3 regions of the Pseudomonas sp. C11 genome follow, and region 3 is predicted to be linked to each of the others. Evidence: riboswitches for the same ligand, from Rfam matches in the RefSeq annotation. Region 3 holds a riboswitch; each other region holds the start of a gene.
The links. Region 3 has a riboswitch for cobalamin ahead of VC352_RS16475 (energy-coupling factor ABC transporter permease). Riboswitches for the same ligand answer to the same signal wherever they lie in the genome.
Positions count from the first base shown of each region.

Region 1: it holds a riboswitch for cobalamin, as region 3 does, so the genes downstream of both, cobO (cob(I)yrinic acid a,c-diamide adenosyltransferase) here and VC352_RS16475 (energy-coupling factor ABC transporter permease) in region 3, are expected to answer to the same signal.
Region 2: it holds a riboswitch for cobalamin, as region 3 does, so the genes downstream of both, cobG (precorrin-3B synthase) here and VC352_RS16475 (energy-coupling factor ABC transporter permease) in region 3, are expected to answer to the same signal.

Region 1 is NZ_JAWIIP010000004.1:88,372-93,966, forward strand. Features, by position in the region: gene bluB (5,6-dimethylbenzimidazole synthase) at 1-235, opposite strand, end outside; gene VC352_RS08235 (cobyrinate a,c-diamide synthase) at 232-1,524, opposite strand; gene cobO (cob(I)yrinic acid a,c-diamide adenosyltransferase) at 1,524-2,135, opposite strand; cobalamin riboswitch at 2,311-2,521, opposite strand; gene VC352_RS08245 (hypothetical protein) at 2,756-2,950, opposite strand; gene VC352_RS08250 (diguanylate cyclase) at 2,990-4,435, shown strand; gene VC352_RS08255 (C40 family peptidase) at 4,444-4,968, opposite strand; gene VC352_RS08260 (C40 family peptidase) at 5,054-5,595, opposite strand, start outside.
Region 2 is NZ_JAWIIP010000007.1:233,984-239,578, forward strand. Features, by position in the region: gene cobJ (precorrin-3B C(17)-methyltransferase) at 1-225, opposite strand, end outside; gene VC352_RS13540 (precorrin-2 C(20)-methyltransferase) at 471-1,214, opposite strand; gene VC352_RS13545 (precorrin-8X methylmutase) at 1,211-1,837, opposite strand; gene cobG (precorrin-3B synthase) at 1,830-3,143, opposite strand; cobalamin riboswitch at 3,235-3,430, opposite strand; gene cbiE (precorrin-6y C5,15-methyltransferase (decarboxylating) subunit CbiE) at 3,487-4,689, shown strand; gene VC352_RS13560 (cobalt-precorrin-6A reductase) at 4,686-5,405, shown strand.
Region 3 is NZ_JAWIIP010000009.1:274,431-280,025, forward strand. Features, by position in the region: gene amn (AMP nucleosidase) at 1-1,465, opposite strand, end outside; gene VC352_RS16475 (energy-coupling factor ABC transporter permease) at 1,563-2,246, opposite strand; cobalamin riboswitch at 2,285-2,488, opposite strand; gene VC352_RS16480 (acyl-CoA dehydrogenase family protein) at 2,642-4,291, opposite strand; gene VC352_RS16485 (TetR/AcrR family transcriptional regulator) at 4,288-4,929, opposite strand; gene VC352_RS16490 (hybrid sensor histidine kinase/response regulator) at 5,049-5,595, opposite strand, start outside.

The sequences.
Region 1 (5,595 bases), on a different contig from region 3:
CCCGCTCGGCCTCCACCAACGCATGAGCCGCCTCACGCAGTTGCGGATCGCTGATACGCAAAAAGCGCCAGGGCTGCATCAACCCAACGCTGGGCGCGTGGTGCGCCGCTTCGAGCAGGCGCGCCAGAACCTCGGGCGGCACCTCGCCACCGGCGAAATGACGCATGTCGCGACGCTCGGCGATGGCGCGGTACACCGCCGCGCGCTCCTCGGGGCTGAACGCGTGCTCGCTCATGGGCGCAGCAGCGCGGCGGCCGCCTCCGGGTTGGACGGCAAATAGAAGTGGATGTAGCTGGCGGTCAGCCGGCCGAGACGATAGACCGCTTCGGCCACTGGCTTGCCATTCGGGCAGCGACCGAGCGCCAGCGGCTCTAGCGGGCTGTCCAGGCGCGAATGATGGTAGCTATGCCCACGCAGCTCGCCTTCCGGTAGCGTCACTGCCTGCAAGGCCAGCGCAGTCAGGCGCGGTTGCAACGCGGCGCTGCCGGCCAGCAGACCGAGCATGCGCCCGCTGGCTCCTTGTTTGTCCCGTAACTCGTCGAGCAGATAGAGCATGCCGCCACATTCGGCGAGCAACGGTTTGCCGGCCTGATGATGGGCATGGATCGCCGCCGCCATGGCCTGATTGGCTTCCAGCTCGGCCAGGTACAGCTCGGGATAGCCGCCGGGCAGGTAAAGGCTGTCCACCTCGGGCAGCTCGCTATCGGCCAGCGGCGAGAAGTAGCACAGCTCGGCGCCGAGCACCTGCAGCAGGTCGAGGTTGGCCTGATACAGGAAGGCGAACGCGGCATCGTGCGCCACGCCGATGCGCACACCGTTCAACAGGGGCGCAGGCTCGTCGATCTGCGGCGCAGCAAAGCTCACCGCTGGCGGCAGATCGACATCGGCACTGGCCGCCAACGCATCGGCGGCGGCGTCCAGGCGCGCATCCAGATCCGCCAACTCGCCCGCCTGCACCAGGCCCAGATGGCGGCTGGGTAACTCCACCGCGGCGCTGCGCGGCAAGGCGCCGAACCAGCGAATGCTCGACGGCAGGGCATCACGCAGGATATCGCCATGACGGCTACTGGCAACGCGGTTGCCCAGCACACCGGCAAAGGGCAGATCCGGCTGAAAGGTGGCCAGGCCATGGGCCAGCGCGCCGAAGGTCTGCGCCATCGCCGCACCATCGATCACCCCCAGCACCGGCACACCGAAGTGGCGCGCCAAGTCGGCGGCCGAGGGTTTGCCGTCGAACAGGCCCATCACCCCTTCGATCAGAATCAGATCGGCCTCGCCAGCGGCCTGCCACAGCAGACGACGGCTCTCCGCCTCGCCGACCATGGCCAGATCGAGCTGATACACCGGCGCGCCGCTGGCACGGGCGTGGATCATCGGGTCGAGAAAGTCCGGGCCGCATTTGAACACCCGCACCTTGCGCCCCTGCCGGGTGTGCAGGCGCGCCAGCGCTGCGGTAACGGTGGTCTTGCCCTGGCCGGACGCCGGCGCGGCGATCAGCAGCGCCGGGCAGTGACGTGTCGTCATCAGAATTCGATGCCTTTTTGCGCCTTCACCCCGGATTTGAAGGCATGCTTGACCAGGCTCATCTCGGTGACCGTATCGGCCGCCTCGATCATCCCCGGCAAGGCGCCCCGGCCGGTCACCACCACGTGCTGCAGCAGTGGCCGGGCCTCGATATCGGCCAGCACCGCGTCCAGTTCGAGATAGCCGTGCTTGAGGGCGATGTTCAGCTCATCCAGCACCACCAGGCCAACGGATTCATCGCTGAGCAGGCGCCGGGCCACGGCCCATGCCTCCTGCGCCTTGGCGATGTCGCGCTGGCGATCCTGGGTTTCCCAGGTGAAGCCCTCGCCCATCACGTGATAGCTGACTTCCTCGGGGAAGCGGCGAAAGAAGGTTTCTTCGCCGGTGCTGGCCGCGCCCTTGATGAACTGCACCACACCAACCTTGATGCCGTGACCGAGGGCACGCGCGACCATACCGAAGGCACTGCTGCTCTTGCCCTTGCCATTGCCGCTATGCACCAGCAACAGGCCATATTCATCCTGGGCCTGGGCAATCTTCTCGTCGATCAGGGCTTTCTTGCGCTGCATGCGCGCCTTGTGGCGGGCATCGCGTTCGGCGGATTCGCTCATGCTGTGTTCCCGTACATCAGGCGCCGGCACCGTCATTCGAAGGTGCGACGATGGTGAGGAAGCATGCGAGTGCACGCGACGTCTCCAGGCGCTGGTGGCTGGTCAGGCAGGCGGAAGACGCAAACACGAACGCCCCGGTTGAACCGGGGCGTAAGCCGGACAGCGCCCTCCGCGATGCCGTGAAACTGCGACAGGCCGGTCTCCGGGCTCGTGAGCGACGCCAATGGCACCCCGCCGCGCCTTCCCGTGCCTTGCACAGTGGCCTGAAGCGGCGTTTGACTCACCTACCGTTGCGGGGGCAGCGCCGGCATGCGCACCGGCTTCCCTGTTTCCCCCCTCGGTCGCCGGTTACAGCGACGCGGGGCACCTGAAGCAAGGCGCGCAGGGTAGAGGCTGGCAGGGCTGCGCGTCAATCTTCGGCGCTGCGCCGTCTCCGCCCATGCACCCGGATTAATGGCACAATGCGCCCTCGCGCCTAAACTAATGCCCATAACCGAACTCAAAGCCTGCGCGCGACGGCAGATTCCGCTCGCACCAAATCCTGAACCCCTATTCGCGCCACCCATTTTCACGAACGTGGAGTCCCAATGCTGTTCACGTTTGCCTTCAACGGGTCGCATTCACCTCTTGCGCAAGCCTGCTTGCCACTGCTGCGGCTCGCCTGCACGCACACGCATGCCTCCACGGCGCTCGTGCTGGAGAAAGCGCCGCATCAGGCTCACGTCGTCGCGTTCAGCGGACAGCCACTTGCCGATACGCCCGCCCAGCACCCAGGGCAGTGGCCCGAAACCGCACGACATCTCGTAGATCGGCAAGCGATCGCCCGTCAGCTCGGGATGGATCCGCCGGATTCCGTGCAGGCCCTGAGCCTGCTCCCGCTGGCGGCCGGCAAGGCTTTGCTGTGCCTTTTCCACGAGCGCGCGCAAACGCCCGATGACAGCGATCAGACGGCACTGAGCGATATCGTCAGCAGCCTCGACACGCTGCTGACAATCACCTGGGAACAGCAAGCCCTGATGCGCCGGGAACAACGCATGGCGCTCGCCATCGACGGCAGTAACACCGGCATCTGGGATCGCGACCTGAACAAGGATCGCATTCACTACTCGCCACGCTGGAAGGCGTTGATCGGCTATGCCGAGCATGAAATCGGCGACGACATTCACGACAGCTACAAACGCATCCATCCGGACGATCTCGCCCGCGTTCAGGCCACCATAATCGACCACCTGGAACAACGCACCGAAGCCTACGAGGTCGAGCACCGCATCCGTCACCGCGACGGTCATTACCTCTGGGTGCGCAGCCGTGGCAAGGTGGTGGAACGCGACCGCAGCGGCAAGGCACTGCGCATGGTCGGCACCACGACCGACATCAGCGCGCTGCGCAACATGGCCGAGCAGCTCGAGCAGACGGCCGAACTGATGAGCGCACTGAGCAACGAAATCCCCGGCATGGTCTTCCAGTTCCATGCCCAGGCAGACGGCAGCGGCCAGTTCACCTACATCAGCGCCGGCTCACAGGAGATCTACGGCGTCTCCCCCGCCGAGTTGCAGGCCAACCCCCAGCGCCTGCGGCAATTACTGCACCCGGATGATCTTGGGCTGTACATGGGATCGCTGGAAAGCGCGACCCGCAACCTCACGCCCTGGCGCCTGGAATATCGGGTCTGCCGCAGCGATGGCAGCCATACCTGGTGTCAGGGCGCAGCCAGACCAACTCCCCAGGACGACGGCAGCGTGCTCTGGCATGGCTTCATTACCGACATCACCGAACGCAAGAACTTCGAGGTCGAGCTCAATGTTCTGGCAACGACAGACTCGCTGACCCAACTCTCCAACCGCCGCCATTTCATCCGTCAGCTCGACGCGGAACTGGCGCGACTAAGGCGCTCGATCATCCGCAATGCCACGCTGCTGATGTTCGATCTGGATCACTTCAAGGTAATCAACGACAGTTGGGGCCATTCGGTGGGAGATCAGGCGCTACGCCATTTCGCCGACGTGATCCGTGCCCACCTGCGCAAGACCGACGCCGCGGGCCGTATCGGCGGAGAAGAGTTCGCGGTCGTGCTGTGCGATGCGGATCTCGATGCCGCCCTGCGCTTCGCCGAACGCATCCAGCAGGAGCTGGCACGCACGCCGTTGCAGCATGGCGATCAGCAGACTCACCTGGCGACCAGCGTGGGTGTAGCGACCCTCAGCAATGACGATCAGGCTGCGGAGGCGGCCTTGTCACGCAGTGACATGGCGCTGTATCGCGCCAAGCGTGCCGGGCGCAACCGCATCGAGCATCAGTGAATGACGCTTCAGGGGTTATGCGCCAGTTCGGGCGTCAGCACGCGCTTGGCACTGAGGTAGGCGCTGCGCCAGTAGCGATTGTCCAGGCTGTCCAGACGTACCGTGCCGCCAGTGGAGGGCGCGTGCACGAAGCGCCCTTCCCCCACGTAAATGCCGGCATGACTCACCGCACCGCCACCATTGGTGGCGAAGAACACCAGATCACCACTGCGCAACGCATCGCGCGCAACGCCCGGGCGACGCATGGCACTGAGTTCACGGGTCGAGCGCGGCAGGCTGATACCTGCCGCGTCACGGTAAACATAGCCAATCAGGCCGCTGCAATCGAAACCACCATCCGGGGTATTGCCGCCATAGCGATACGGCGTTCCCACCAGGCCCAAAGCACGGAACAACACATCCTCGGCAGCGCCGGGCGCGTCGAGCGATATGGGTGGCGGGTTGTAAGTGGGTTGGGGCGCGGGAGGAGAACTGCTGCAGGCACTCAGCAGAGCGATGGATGCGATGAAGGCAAGACGGAGCGTGAAAGGCATTGGCGGGACGATCCTGAGCCTGAGTGCGCCCTACTCTGCCGATAAGCGACGAACGGCGCAAGCCTGTCAGGCTGCGCCGTATCGATCAGGGGTGCTGGGCGTGGAGTTCTTCCTGAGGGGCCAGTGCGAGAACGCGCTTGGCTTCCAGGTAACTGCGATTCCAGTAGCTGTCATCGAGACTGTCGATGCGCACGCCGCCACTGCGACGACTGCTGGAATGGATGAACTGGTCGTCACCGATGTAGATACCGGCATGACTGACCCGACCACGGCCACGATCATTGAACAGGATCAGATCACCCGGCTCGAGATCGGCACGCGCCACCTTGGGAGCATCCAGTTTGATCAGATCACGCGTGGAGCGCGGCAGTTGCAGCCCCAGCTCTTCCCGGAACAGATAACCAACGAAGCCACTGCAATCGAAGCCGGACTGCACCGAGGTACCGCCATAACGGTAACGGGTGCCGATCAGCGAGCGACCAAGATCCAGCAGGCTGTCAGCCAGTTGAGGCATTTCGTAAGGTTTGCCGTTGAGCGCGGCGGCAGCAGCTTCGTCGCTGTCGACGCCGTCCAGTTGAGAAACAGGACGCGAAGGGAAGTCCGGTTGCACTGCGACGGCTTTGTCAT
Region 2 (5,595 bases), on a different contig from region 3:
CGCCAGCAGCGCGGCAAGGCTGCGGATAACGATACCGGCGGCGCACAGCACCACCAGCGGCTGACCGGCGCGGTAGAGGGCGCGCAGGTGCTCGCCGAACTCGTCGTAGTGGCGCTCTGCGCCGTCGGCACGGCCGCGCAGGCCATGGATCACGGCCTGTGGATAAAGCGCCTTGAGGCGTTGTGCAGTGGCCAGCGCGCTGGCGCCGAGGATGACGATGTTCATGCGGTAAATCCTGTAGCCCGGATGCAATCCGGGGAATGGGGCTCCCGGATTTCATCCGGGCTACGGTCTAAGTCCTGTGTGCTGAGGTAAATGAACTGCCTCCCAGTGCACGGACTGCTCCCTCTCCCATTTATGGGAGAGGGTTGGGGAGAGGGTGGCTCAGGCGATGCGGAGTTGCCGGTTAGACCCTCTCCCCCGGCCCCTCTCCCGCAAGCGGGAGAGGGGAGAAAAGCATGTCGGGCGCTTCACCCCCGCCACTTTTGCCCAGGCACCAGAATCATGGAGAAGTACGGCGAATCCATCGGCTCTACTTCATCGAGCGGCACGATCTTCTGGCTGGCCATGGTGGCGCGTTCGACGTAGTGGGCGCGGTCGTCCAGACCGAGCTTGCGCAGCACGCGGCGCACCTTGTCGAAGTTGCGCCCGAGTTTCATCACCACCGCCGCTTCGGCGTCGCGCAGGCGTTGTTCCAGTTCGTCTTCCGGCAGCACGCCGGAGAGCACGCTCAAGCTCTGGTTGCGATACACCAGCGGCGTGCCGAGCACCGAGGCGCAGCCGAGCATCGAGCACACGCCAGGCACCACCTCAACCTCGTAGCGCTCGGCCAGACGGTCGTGCAGGTACATGTAGGAGCCGTAGAAGAACGGGTCGCCTTCGCAGATCACCGCCACGTCCTGGCCATCGTCCAGCAATTGGGCGATCTGCTCGGCACAGGTGTCGTAGAAGTCGGCGATCACATCCTCGTAGGACAGCGGCGGGGCGAGCTTCTCGGTGGTCACCGGGTAGACCAGCGGCAGGCGCTGCTGGGCGGCGTCCAGATGCTGCTCGATGATGCCGAAAGCATTACCGCCATGGCCGGCGTTGTGCTTGGCCTTGGCCACGAAGTAGGCCACCACTGGCGCGCCTTTGAGCAGGCGCAGCGCCTTGAGGGTAAGCAGCTCGGGGTCGCCGGGGCCGACGCCGAGGCCAAGTAGACGGCCAGCCATCATTCCACCTCCGAGGCGAGGGCGTTGACCGCGGCCACCGCCATGGCGCTGCCGCCGCGACGGCCACGGACGATGACGTAGGGCACGCCACGGCTGTCTGCGGCCAGCGCATCTTTCGATTCCGCAGCACCGATAAAGCCCACCGGCATGCCGATGATCAGCGCCGGTTTCGGCGCCCCGGCATCGAGCATTTCCAGCAGGTAGAACAGCGCGGTGGGCGCGTTGCCGATCACCACCACGCTGCCTTCCAGGTGTTCGCGCCAGTGCTCCAGGGCTACCGCCGAGCGGGTGTTGCCGACTTCGCGGGCCAGTTCCGGTACGCCGGCGTCGTGCAGGGTGCAGATCACCTTGTTATTCGCCGGCAGGCGCGGGCGGGTGATGCCCTCGGCGACCATGCGTGCATCGCAGAGGATTGGCGCACCGGCCAGCAGCGCGGCACTTCCCGCTGCACCGGCGCCGGGGGAGAAGCGCAGATCCTCGACCACATCGACCATGCCGCAGGCGTGGATCACCCGTACGGCGAGTTTTTCCAGGTCGGCGGGAATGCCGTCGAGGTTGGCCTCGGCGCGAATGGTGGCGAAGGAGCGGCGGTAGATTTCCTGGCCGTCGCGGATGTAATCAAGCATCGGGTTTTCCTGCGGGGTGTTGGCGGGCGAACCAGGCGCCGGCCTCGTCGATGGTCATGGCCGGCACCAGCAGACGGCCGAAACCGGGCGCCTCGGGCGTGCGTTGATAGAGCTGGTAGTGGTCGGGCGTGCTGGCCAAAAGGGTGTAGGGCTGCACGCGGGCGCTGGCGCAACTGCGTGGGCAGGCGCTTAAGTGCACCTGTGGGCGCGCGCCGTTTGCGCGCAGCAGCTCGGCCAGATGCAGGGCGTGGTGCTTGCTGTCGGCCAGGCCGCGCGCGCACGCCGCCGAGCCGGTACAGGCGACCAGGCCGAGCAGCGGTTCGTCGAGATGGGGCAGAAGGTCCAGTTCGCTCAGTGCGGCCAGTAATTCGTCAGCCCTTTCCTTCGCCACGTTGCCCAGCAGCACGCCCTGCCAGGGTGTCAGGTGCAGCTCGCTGTCGCCCAATCGCTCGCTGAGCTCTGCGAGCGTCAGCAACTGTTCGGCGTGCAACCGGCCCAACTGCGCACCTGCTACCACCATGCACAGGCCGGTCTGCGCCTGTGGATAAATCCCTGCCGGCGCACTCTGGTGAACAACGGCGGGCTGCCGAGGGTTAGCAGCAGGCTGCAGGGGAAAGGCCAGCCGGGCCTGCAATTGCTGCAGCAGCTCGCTGGGTGTGATCTGCGCCAGCAAATGGCGCATGCGGGATTGTTCTGGCGTGGCGCGTTCGAGGAACAGCAGCAGGAGTTCGCGTACCACTTCGAGCGCTTGTGACGCTTCGATGCGTACCAGCGGCGTGTCGCCGGGGCAGCCAGCCAGGCCCAGCAGCAAGTGCTGCTCGTTCTCAGCGGCCAGCCACAGGTCGTGCGGGTGTTCGCGCATGGCCAGGGCTTCGCCGCCGTCCAGTTGCAGGGCGAACTTGGGCGAAAGGGCATGTAGCGCCGGGGTGTCCTGCAACAGGTCGAGCAACTGGCTGGCCAGTGGCCGCACATCCATCCGCGCCTGCGGGTCGAGGCCGGCGGCGGGGCTGAGCATCAGGTTGCGCACGTCATCGGCGGCGGCCACGCGCGGGCCGAGCCCGGCAGCGAGCAGGGCATCGATCAGCGGTGCTTCCTGGCCGGGTAGCACGCCACGAATCTGCAGGTTGCTGCGGTTGGTCAGCTCCAGTACGCCGCTGGCCTTGTGCAGCGCGGCCTCGGCAATCGCCCGCGCCTGGGTGCTGCGCAGCACGCCGCCGGGCAGTTTGACCCGGCAGATGCCGCCGTCCAGCGCAGGCACGATGCGCAGCAGGCCGGGGCAGGCGGAAGGGCGGACGGATGCGGGCAAAGGATCACCTGTGGATAACGACGCGGCGACCAAACCAGCGAAATCCACAGGGGATTCCATGGCATCGGTACACCCCGCCCGATGTTGGCACTCGCGACCAGCGTTCGTCGGCAGGTCTCCTGGCTGACAGGTCTTGGTCTGTTGCGGCCTTCCCGGACATCCAGTGGCGTGGGTGCAGCAGACTCGCTGTTTACAGTTGCGGGGGCAGCCACGGTTTAGCCGTGTTCCCTCTTAGGCCCGTTGCGGAGTCGTATCGACTCAAGGGCACCGACGAAGCCTGTATTATGCCCGCTTTGCCCGGAGCGCGGACAGGCGCTCCGTCGGGCCCGTGCGAGGACATTGGATGAAACCCTGGTTGACCCTGGTCGGCATCGGCGAAGACGGCTACTCCGGCCTCGGCAAGGCCGCGCGCCGCGCCCTGCTGGCGGCCACGCGCATCGTTGGCGCGCCACGGCAACTGGCGCTGCTGCCGCCGTGCATCAGTGGCGAGCGGGAAACCTGGCCGAGCCCCTTCGACCTTGGGCCGCTGCTGGCGCGGCGCGGCGAGGCGGTGTGCGTGCTGGCCAGTGGTGATCCGATGTTCTATGGCGTCGGTGCCAGTCTGGCGCGCCAGGTTGCCGCCGACGAGCTGCTGGTATTACCCGCGCCGTCCTCGGTGTCCCTGGCGGCCGCGCGTCTGGGCTGGCCGTTGCAGGAAGTGGAGGTGGTTTCGCTGGTCGGGCGGCCCCTGGCCACGCTCAAAGGCAAACTGTTTCCCGGCATGCGCCTGCTGGTATTGAGCGCCGATGGTGACACCCCCGCGCAGGTCGCCGAAGCCCTGTGCGCCCGCGGTTTCGGTGCCAGTCGTCTGACTTTGCTGGAGCACCTTGGCGGCCCCGAGGAGCGCCGTGTTGATAGTCTGGCCGCGAGCTGGAACCTGCCACGGGGCGCCGACCTCAACCTGCTGGCGGTGGAATGTCTGGCCGATGCCGGGGCACAACTGCTGCCGCCGACCTGCGGCCTGCCGGACGACGCCTATCGCCACGACGGGCAACTGACCAAGCGCGACGTACGCGCGGTCACCCTGGCACGCCTGGCGCCGCTGCCTGGTGAGCTGCTGTGGGACGTTGGCGCCGGCTGCGGCTCCATCGGCATCGAGTGGATGCGTGCGCACCCGGCTTGCCGCGCTATCGCCATCGAGGCCAACGAGGGGCGCCAGGAACACATTCGCCACAATCGCGACACGCTCGGTGTACCCGGTCTGCAACTGGTCGCCGGGCATGCGCCCGAGGCGCTGGCTGGGCTGCCTGCACCGGATGCGATCTTTATCGGCGGCGGCGTCACCGTGCCCGGTGTGCTGGAGGATTGCTGGGCTGCGCTCAAGCCGGGCGGGCGTCTGCTGGCCAATGCCGTGACCATCCAGAGCGAGGCGGCGCTGGTAAGTTTTCGCGAGCAGCACGGCGGCGAGATGCTGCGTCTGACCGTGGCCCAGGCGCAGCCGCTGGGTGGTTTCGACACCTGGCGCGCGGCGCTGCCGATCACCCTGCTGACGGTGCGCAAGCCGTGAGTGCGCGGATCCTGCTGCTCGGCGGCACCACCGAGGCGCTGCGCCTGGCGCGTCGGCTGGGGCCGGAGACGGTCTACAGCCTGGCTGGGCTGGGCCGCGTGCCGGACGACCTCGCCTGCCGTGTGCGCGTCGGCGGTTTTGGCGGCGCCGAAGGACTGGCCGCCTTTATCGCCGACGAAGGCATCGAACTGCTGCTGGATCTGACCCACCCCTACGCCGCGCAGATCAGCCATAACGCCGCCCGCGCCGCCGAAATCGTCGGCGTGCCCTGCTGGGCGCTGCGTCGCCCTGGCTGGCAGCCAGGCGGGGAGGATGACTGGCGCGAGGTGGACGGCTGGGATGAACTGACCCGCGCACTGGCACTATTCGAACGGCCCTTCTTCACCTCCGGACGCGAGCCGCTGGCGCATCTGCATGAGATTCCTGAGCACCAGCACTGGACGGTACGTTGCCTGCAGGCCGAACCGGCGCCGCCGCGTGCTGAGATCATCGGCGCGCGTGGGCCGTTCTCCCTGGACGAGGAGCGTGCACTGTTCGCCCGCATCCGCTGCGACGTGCTGATCAGCAAGAACAGCGGCAGCGCGTCCACCGAGCCGAAGCTGCAGGTGGCGCGAGAGTTGGGCCTGCCGGTGCTGCTGTTGCGTCGTCCCGAATTGCCGGTGGTGACGCGTGAGTTTGCGGAGTTGGACGCCCTCTGCGAAGCGCTGCCCCTGTAGGGCGGGTGAAACCCGCCAACGTCGGCCCGGCGGGTTACACCCGCCCTACGCTTGACGCCACGCCGCCTGCCATTGCCAGTGGTGACGCGCGAGTTCACCGAGTTGGATGCCTGGGGCGAGGCGCTGCTCCTGTAGGGCGGGTGAAACCCGCCAATGTCGGTCTAGCGGGTTGCACCCGCCCTAAGCTTGC
Region 3 (5,595 bases):
ACGGCGGCTCGTCGAAGCTACGCAGCTTGCGCGAATGCAGCGAGTCGAGCTGGCTGCGCATCAGCTCCAGCGCGGCGATGCCAATATGCAGGTGCTGGGTCACGGCGCGCTCGTAGAAGGCACCGGCCGCACCGGGCAGCTTGATCTCGCTGTGCAACGGCTTGTCCGACACGCAAAGCAGCGTGCCGTAGGGCACCCGCAGGCGATAGCCTTGCGCGGCGATGGTGCCGCTCTCCATGTCCACCGCCACCGCACGCGACAGGTTGATCAACGGGCGCTCCTGCGCCCAGCGCAGCTCCCAGTTGCGATCGTCGTAGGTCAGTACGGTGCCGGTACGCAGGCGCTTCTTCAGCTCATCGCCCTGCTCGCCCGTCACCTGCTTGGCCGCTTCCTGCAGCGCCTGCTGCACTTCGGCCAGCGCTGGCAGCGGGATGTGCGGTGGCAGCACGCGGTCGAGGATGCCGTCGCGGCGCATGTAGGCGTGGGCCAACACGTAATCGCCGATGGTCTGCGACTGACGCAGGCCGCCACAGTGGCCGATCATCAGCCAGCAGTGCGGGCGCAGCACGGCCAGGTGGTCGGTGATGTTCTTGGCGTTGGACGGGCCGACGCCGATGTTGACCAGGGTCACGCCATGACCATCTTCGGCCTGCAGGTGGTAGGCCGGCATCTGGTAGCGGTGCCAGACCACGTTCTCGATGATCGCCTGCATCTCGCCTTCGTTCATGCCGCGCTCGATCACCACGTTGCCGGGCAGCACCATGCGGGTGAAGCGCGAGGCGCCCACCAGCATATCAAGGCCATGGCGGATGAACTGGTCGACGTAACGGTGATAGTTGGTCAGCAGAATCCAGGGCTGCACATGGCGCCAGTCGCTGCCGGTGTAGTGCTGGATGCGCTTGAGCGAGAAGTCGGTACGCGCCGCGTCGAACAGCGCCAGCGGCAGCGGGTCGATGTTCTCCCAGTCGTACAGACCGTCGGCGGTGCCGTCGGTGGCGGCGGACAGGTCGGTACTGGGGAATACCCGCGCCAGCTCAGCGGCGGTCACGCCACTGCCGGCCAGCTCATCGCCGCCCTCGACCACGTACGGGTAAGGAATGTTCTGCTGACTGCGACCGACCTCCACCCGCACGGTGAAGTCGTTCATCAATGGGCGCAGCTGCTCCAGCAGGTATTTGCGGAAGGCAGCCGGCTGGGTCACGGTGATCGCGTAGGTACCTGGGATCTGCACCTTGGCGTAGGCGCGCACGGTGGTCGGCACTTCGCCCTGGCACAGGTAGGTCAGGCGCAGTTCGGGGTAGCGGAACAGGCAGTGCTCGCTGGCATCCGGACGGATGCGCTCCTTGAGGTAGCGCTTGAGCGCGTGGCTCAGGGCACCGGTGGCTTCCTGGTGCAACGCGGCAAGGCGATCAACCGCCTCTTCGGGGGTATGGGCAACGATAAAATCATCGGAACAGGCTTTCACAGGCATCTTCCTGGCAGAACGAACGCCCCTATCTTGCCTGCAACCTCATGGCAAAACATAGCGCGGCGACCGAGCGCATCGGTCACCGCGCTCTGGATCAGGCTGCCGCCTGGTGCAAACGCACGTTGAACAGCGGGCCTCGGCTGAAACGCGCCAGCGCCTTGGCACCAGCCAGCACGCCCAGGTCGATCAGCGGCTCGACCAGAATCACGCTCATGTAGGCCAGGCCGAAGCTGCCCACGGCGGCCAGGTTATCACTGGTAAAGCCATGGCCGTAGAAGGCCCAGAAGCCGACCCAGGCGACGATACCGCCCTGATAGGCGGTCGACAGCGCCAGCGCCTGCTTGTAGGACAGGTCGACATAGGCGGTACCGGGCGCGACGATCCGTTTGGCCAGCACACTGATGGCCCACAGCGGCACCAGCAACGTGGTGACGTTCATGCCGTACTGCGGCAGGTCGAATGGGGCGAACAACAGCCCTTGCAGCAGCAGGCCAGCGGCCAGACCGACGGCCGTGGCACCGGCGCCGAACAGCAGGAGCAAGGTGGAGCCGAGGATCAGGTGCACCTCGGAAACGCCAACCGCATGGTGCGGGAATACCTCGAAGAAGCAGAACACCAGCGCGGTGGTCAGCAGGCTGCGCAGCGCCAGGGCGGTCGCCCCGCCGTTGTCGCGAATGGCATCGCGCGCCAGTTTGGCGGTCAGGCCAAAGGCACCGACTGCGGTTGCGTAGCTGAGGAAAATCTTGGCGCCTTCGACGACACCGGGTTCGATATGCATGCAAGTTCCTTGGCCGCGCCCACCGCGCGACGAGTTGGAGGATCGATGGATTCGATGGCAGGTCTCCTGGCTCACGGCTTGGCACTTCGCCCGCCTTCCCGACCGGAGTCAGTGGCATGAGGGCATCGTTCGCCGCTTACAGTTGCGGGGGCAGCCAGGGCATTGGCGAGACTCGCCGCACCCTGTTCCCTTTTCATCCGCGTCACGTAGGTGCACGCAGAACCATCGGCCGTCAGATTACTCGCCTGCTGGGCTAAAAAACAGCGCGCCGGGCTGGCGCGGTTGGCTCATCCCTGTTGGCGCGGGGAACACGTTTAGTACGACCAACTATCCCAAAGGGAAAAATCAGCCGCTAAAAATCCACCAACTTTTCCTTGTTAAAGATCGCTCAAGAATCAAAGCAGATTCGGCGTGCTACGCGCCAGCAACGCCTCGACGTCGACACCTCGCGGCAGAGTGCCGTAGACCCGTCCACGGCCTTCCAGGCGGCTGGCGATAAAGGCATCTGAGACGGTGGCGTTGCCGGCCTCCAGCAGCAGCTTGGCCTGCAGTGCCACGGCCATATCCTCGGTGAGTTGGCGGGCGCGATACTGGATATCGGCGGTATCGGCAAAATCGGCTTTAAGGCGCTGAATATGCGCCCTGAGGCGGGCATCTCCGTGGCCGTCGCCCAGCTCATTGAACAGCGCATCGAGAACGCCCGGCTCCTTGGACAGAGCGCGCAGCACGTCCAGGCATTGCACGTTGCCGGAGCCCTCCCAGATAGAGTTGACCGGCGCCTCGCGGTAAAGGCGCGGCATGATGGTGTCCTCGACGTAACCGGCACCGCCCATGCACTCGCTGGCCTCGTAGATCATTTCCGGGGCGCGCTTGCAGATCCAGTATTTGCCCACGGCGGTGACCAGGCGGGCGAACTTGTCTTCCTGCGCATCATGCGAGTGGTCGAGCGCGCGGCCCATGCGCATGCACAGCGCCAGCGCGGCTTCGCTCTCCAGCGCCAGGTCGGCGAGCACGTTCTGCATCAGTGGCTGGTCGGCGAGCCGCTTGCCGCCCACCTGACGGTGCGCGCAGTGGTGCGCGGCCTGGGTCAGGGCCTGGCGCATCAGGCTACTGGAGCCGACCATGCAGTCGAAGCGGGTCATGGCCACCATCTCGATGATGGTCGGCACGCCGCGTCCTTCCTCGCCGAGCATCCAGGCGAAGGCGCCACGGTATTCCACCTCGCTGGAGGCGTTGGCCCAGTTGCCCAGCTTGTTCTTCAGGCGCTGGATGTAGAACTGGTTGCGCGTGCCGTCCGGGCGATGACGCGGCAGCAGAAAGCACGACAGGCCCTTGTCGGTGTAGGCCAGGGTGAGGAAGGCGTCGCACATCGGCGCCGAGCAGAACCATTTGTGGCCGACCAGCTCGTAGCCCTGCCCCGGCCCGCCAAGACCGATGGCGTAGGCGCGGGTGGTGTTGGCACGCACGTCGGTGCCGCCCTGTTTCTCGGTCATGGCCATGCCGATGGTGACGCCGGTTTTCTGCTCCATCGGCAGGTTGCGCGGGTCGTACTGGCTGGAGAGGATCTTCGGCAGCCACTGCTCGGCCACGTTGGGCTGCAGGCGAATGGCCGGCACGGCGGCAAAGGTCATGGTCAGCGGGCAGCCACTGGCGGCCTCGGCCTGGCTGTGCAGGTAGGTCAGGCCGGCACGGGCGACATGCGCGCCGGCACGCGGATCGGCCCAGGGCAACGAAGGCAGACCATGCTCGACCGCCGTGCGCATCAGTTCGTGATAGGCCGGATGGAACTCCACCAGGTCGATGCGGTTGCCGTAGCGATCATGACTCTTGAACACCGGTTTGTTCTCGTTGGCGAGAAAGCCGGCCTGCATCAGCGTGCCGCCGGCCAATGCGCCGTAGGCACTCAGGCGTTCGTAGGCCCAGGCCCCGTCATAACGACGAGTCCACTCCTGCAATGGCAGGTCGAGGCGATAGAGATTGGCGCCGTCCAGGCTCGGCACCTGGTTGAACACCTCATGAGTTTCGGCGTGCAGGCTGGGTTTCATCGCGTGGAGTCCTCGGCGCCGACGGCGCGCAGGCAGAAGGTGGCTAGGCTGGCACTGACCTGATCCAGAGTGAGGCCGACATGTCCGGCTTCGCGCGCCGCCCGGGCGGGTGGCGACAGCGGCCCGATCAAGGCTTCGGCGATGGCGCCGACCAGGCAGGCGGCGGTGAGGCCGAGTTGCTCGATGCGAAACTCGCCAGCACGAACGCCCTCGCCGAGCAGATCGACGAACAGTTCGGCATAGGCTTCGCGATAGAGCAGGCGCTGCTCGTCGACTTCCGGGTCGACCGGTTCGGCAATCAGGGCAAAACCCAGGCGGCGGCTTTGCCAGGCCCTCGCCGCGAACTGCTCGAGCCCCAGGCGCAAGCGCTCGGCCGCGCTGCCGGAACCACGCAGCGCAGCGGCCAGGGCATCGACCTCTCGCTGGCTGGCCGTGGCGAACACTTCTGCCGCCAGTTCGCCCTTGCTGCGAAAGTGGCGGTACAGACTGCCGGTGGCGATGCCGACATCGCCGGCCAGCGCCTGCATGGTGAGGGAGGCGAAGCCGCCCTCGACCACGCGCTTAAGGGCGCAATCGAGGATGCGCTGGCGCAGCGCCTGATCGCGGTCGATGCGCGCTTCACTGGTGTGATAGGCCATGGTCTGAATCCTGATTCATTCGCACCCAGTGAATCAGGATTCAGACCATGGCTAAAGCGACGATCCAGCCAAACCTGCCGCCGAATCGGGAATGGGATGAACGGTAAACCGCGTGGCGCTCAAACCGCCGCAGTGCCGCTGGTAGCGCTTACTGGGCGGCAGAGCACCCAGTCATGCAGCAGGATGCGCAGCTCGTCGAACTTCACCGGCTTGGCCAAGTAGTCGCTCATGCCGGCAGCCAGGCAGCGCTCGCGGTCCCCGCTGTGGCTGTGGGCGGTGATCGCCAGCACCGGCAATTCGGCGCAGCCCGGCAGGCCACGTAGCGCGCGGCAGGTGGCAAAGCCGTCCATCACCGGCATCTGGCAGTCCAGCAGCACCGCATCCACCGGCTCGTGACGCAGCAGCTCGAGCGCTTCGGCGCCGTTGTCGGCCGTGCGCACGCGGTAGCCGAGCTTGAGCAGCATGCCGCGTGTCACCAGTTGGTTGATAGCGTTGTCCTCAACCACCAGCACCGTGCACTGCTGCGGTGTGCGTTGCGCGATCCCGCCGCTACGTCGGACAGGCCGCACGCCCGCGCTGGCAGGTTGCTGAGGCAAGGTCAGCGGTACATCGAGACGGAAGCGGCTACCCTGGCCCGGCGTGGAGTCGTGCGTCAGGCTGCCGCCG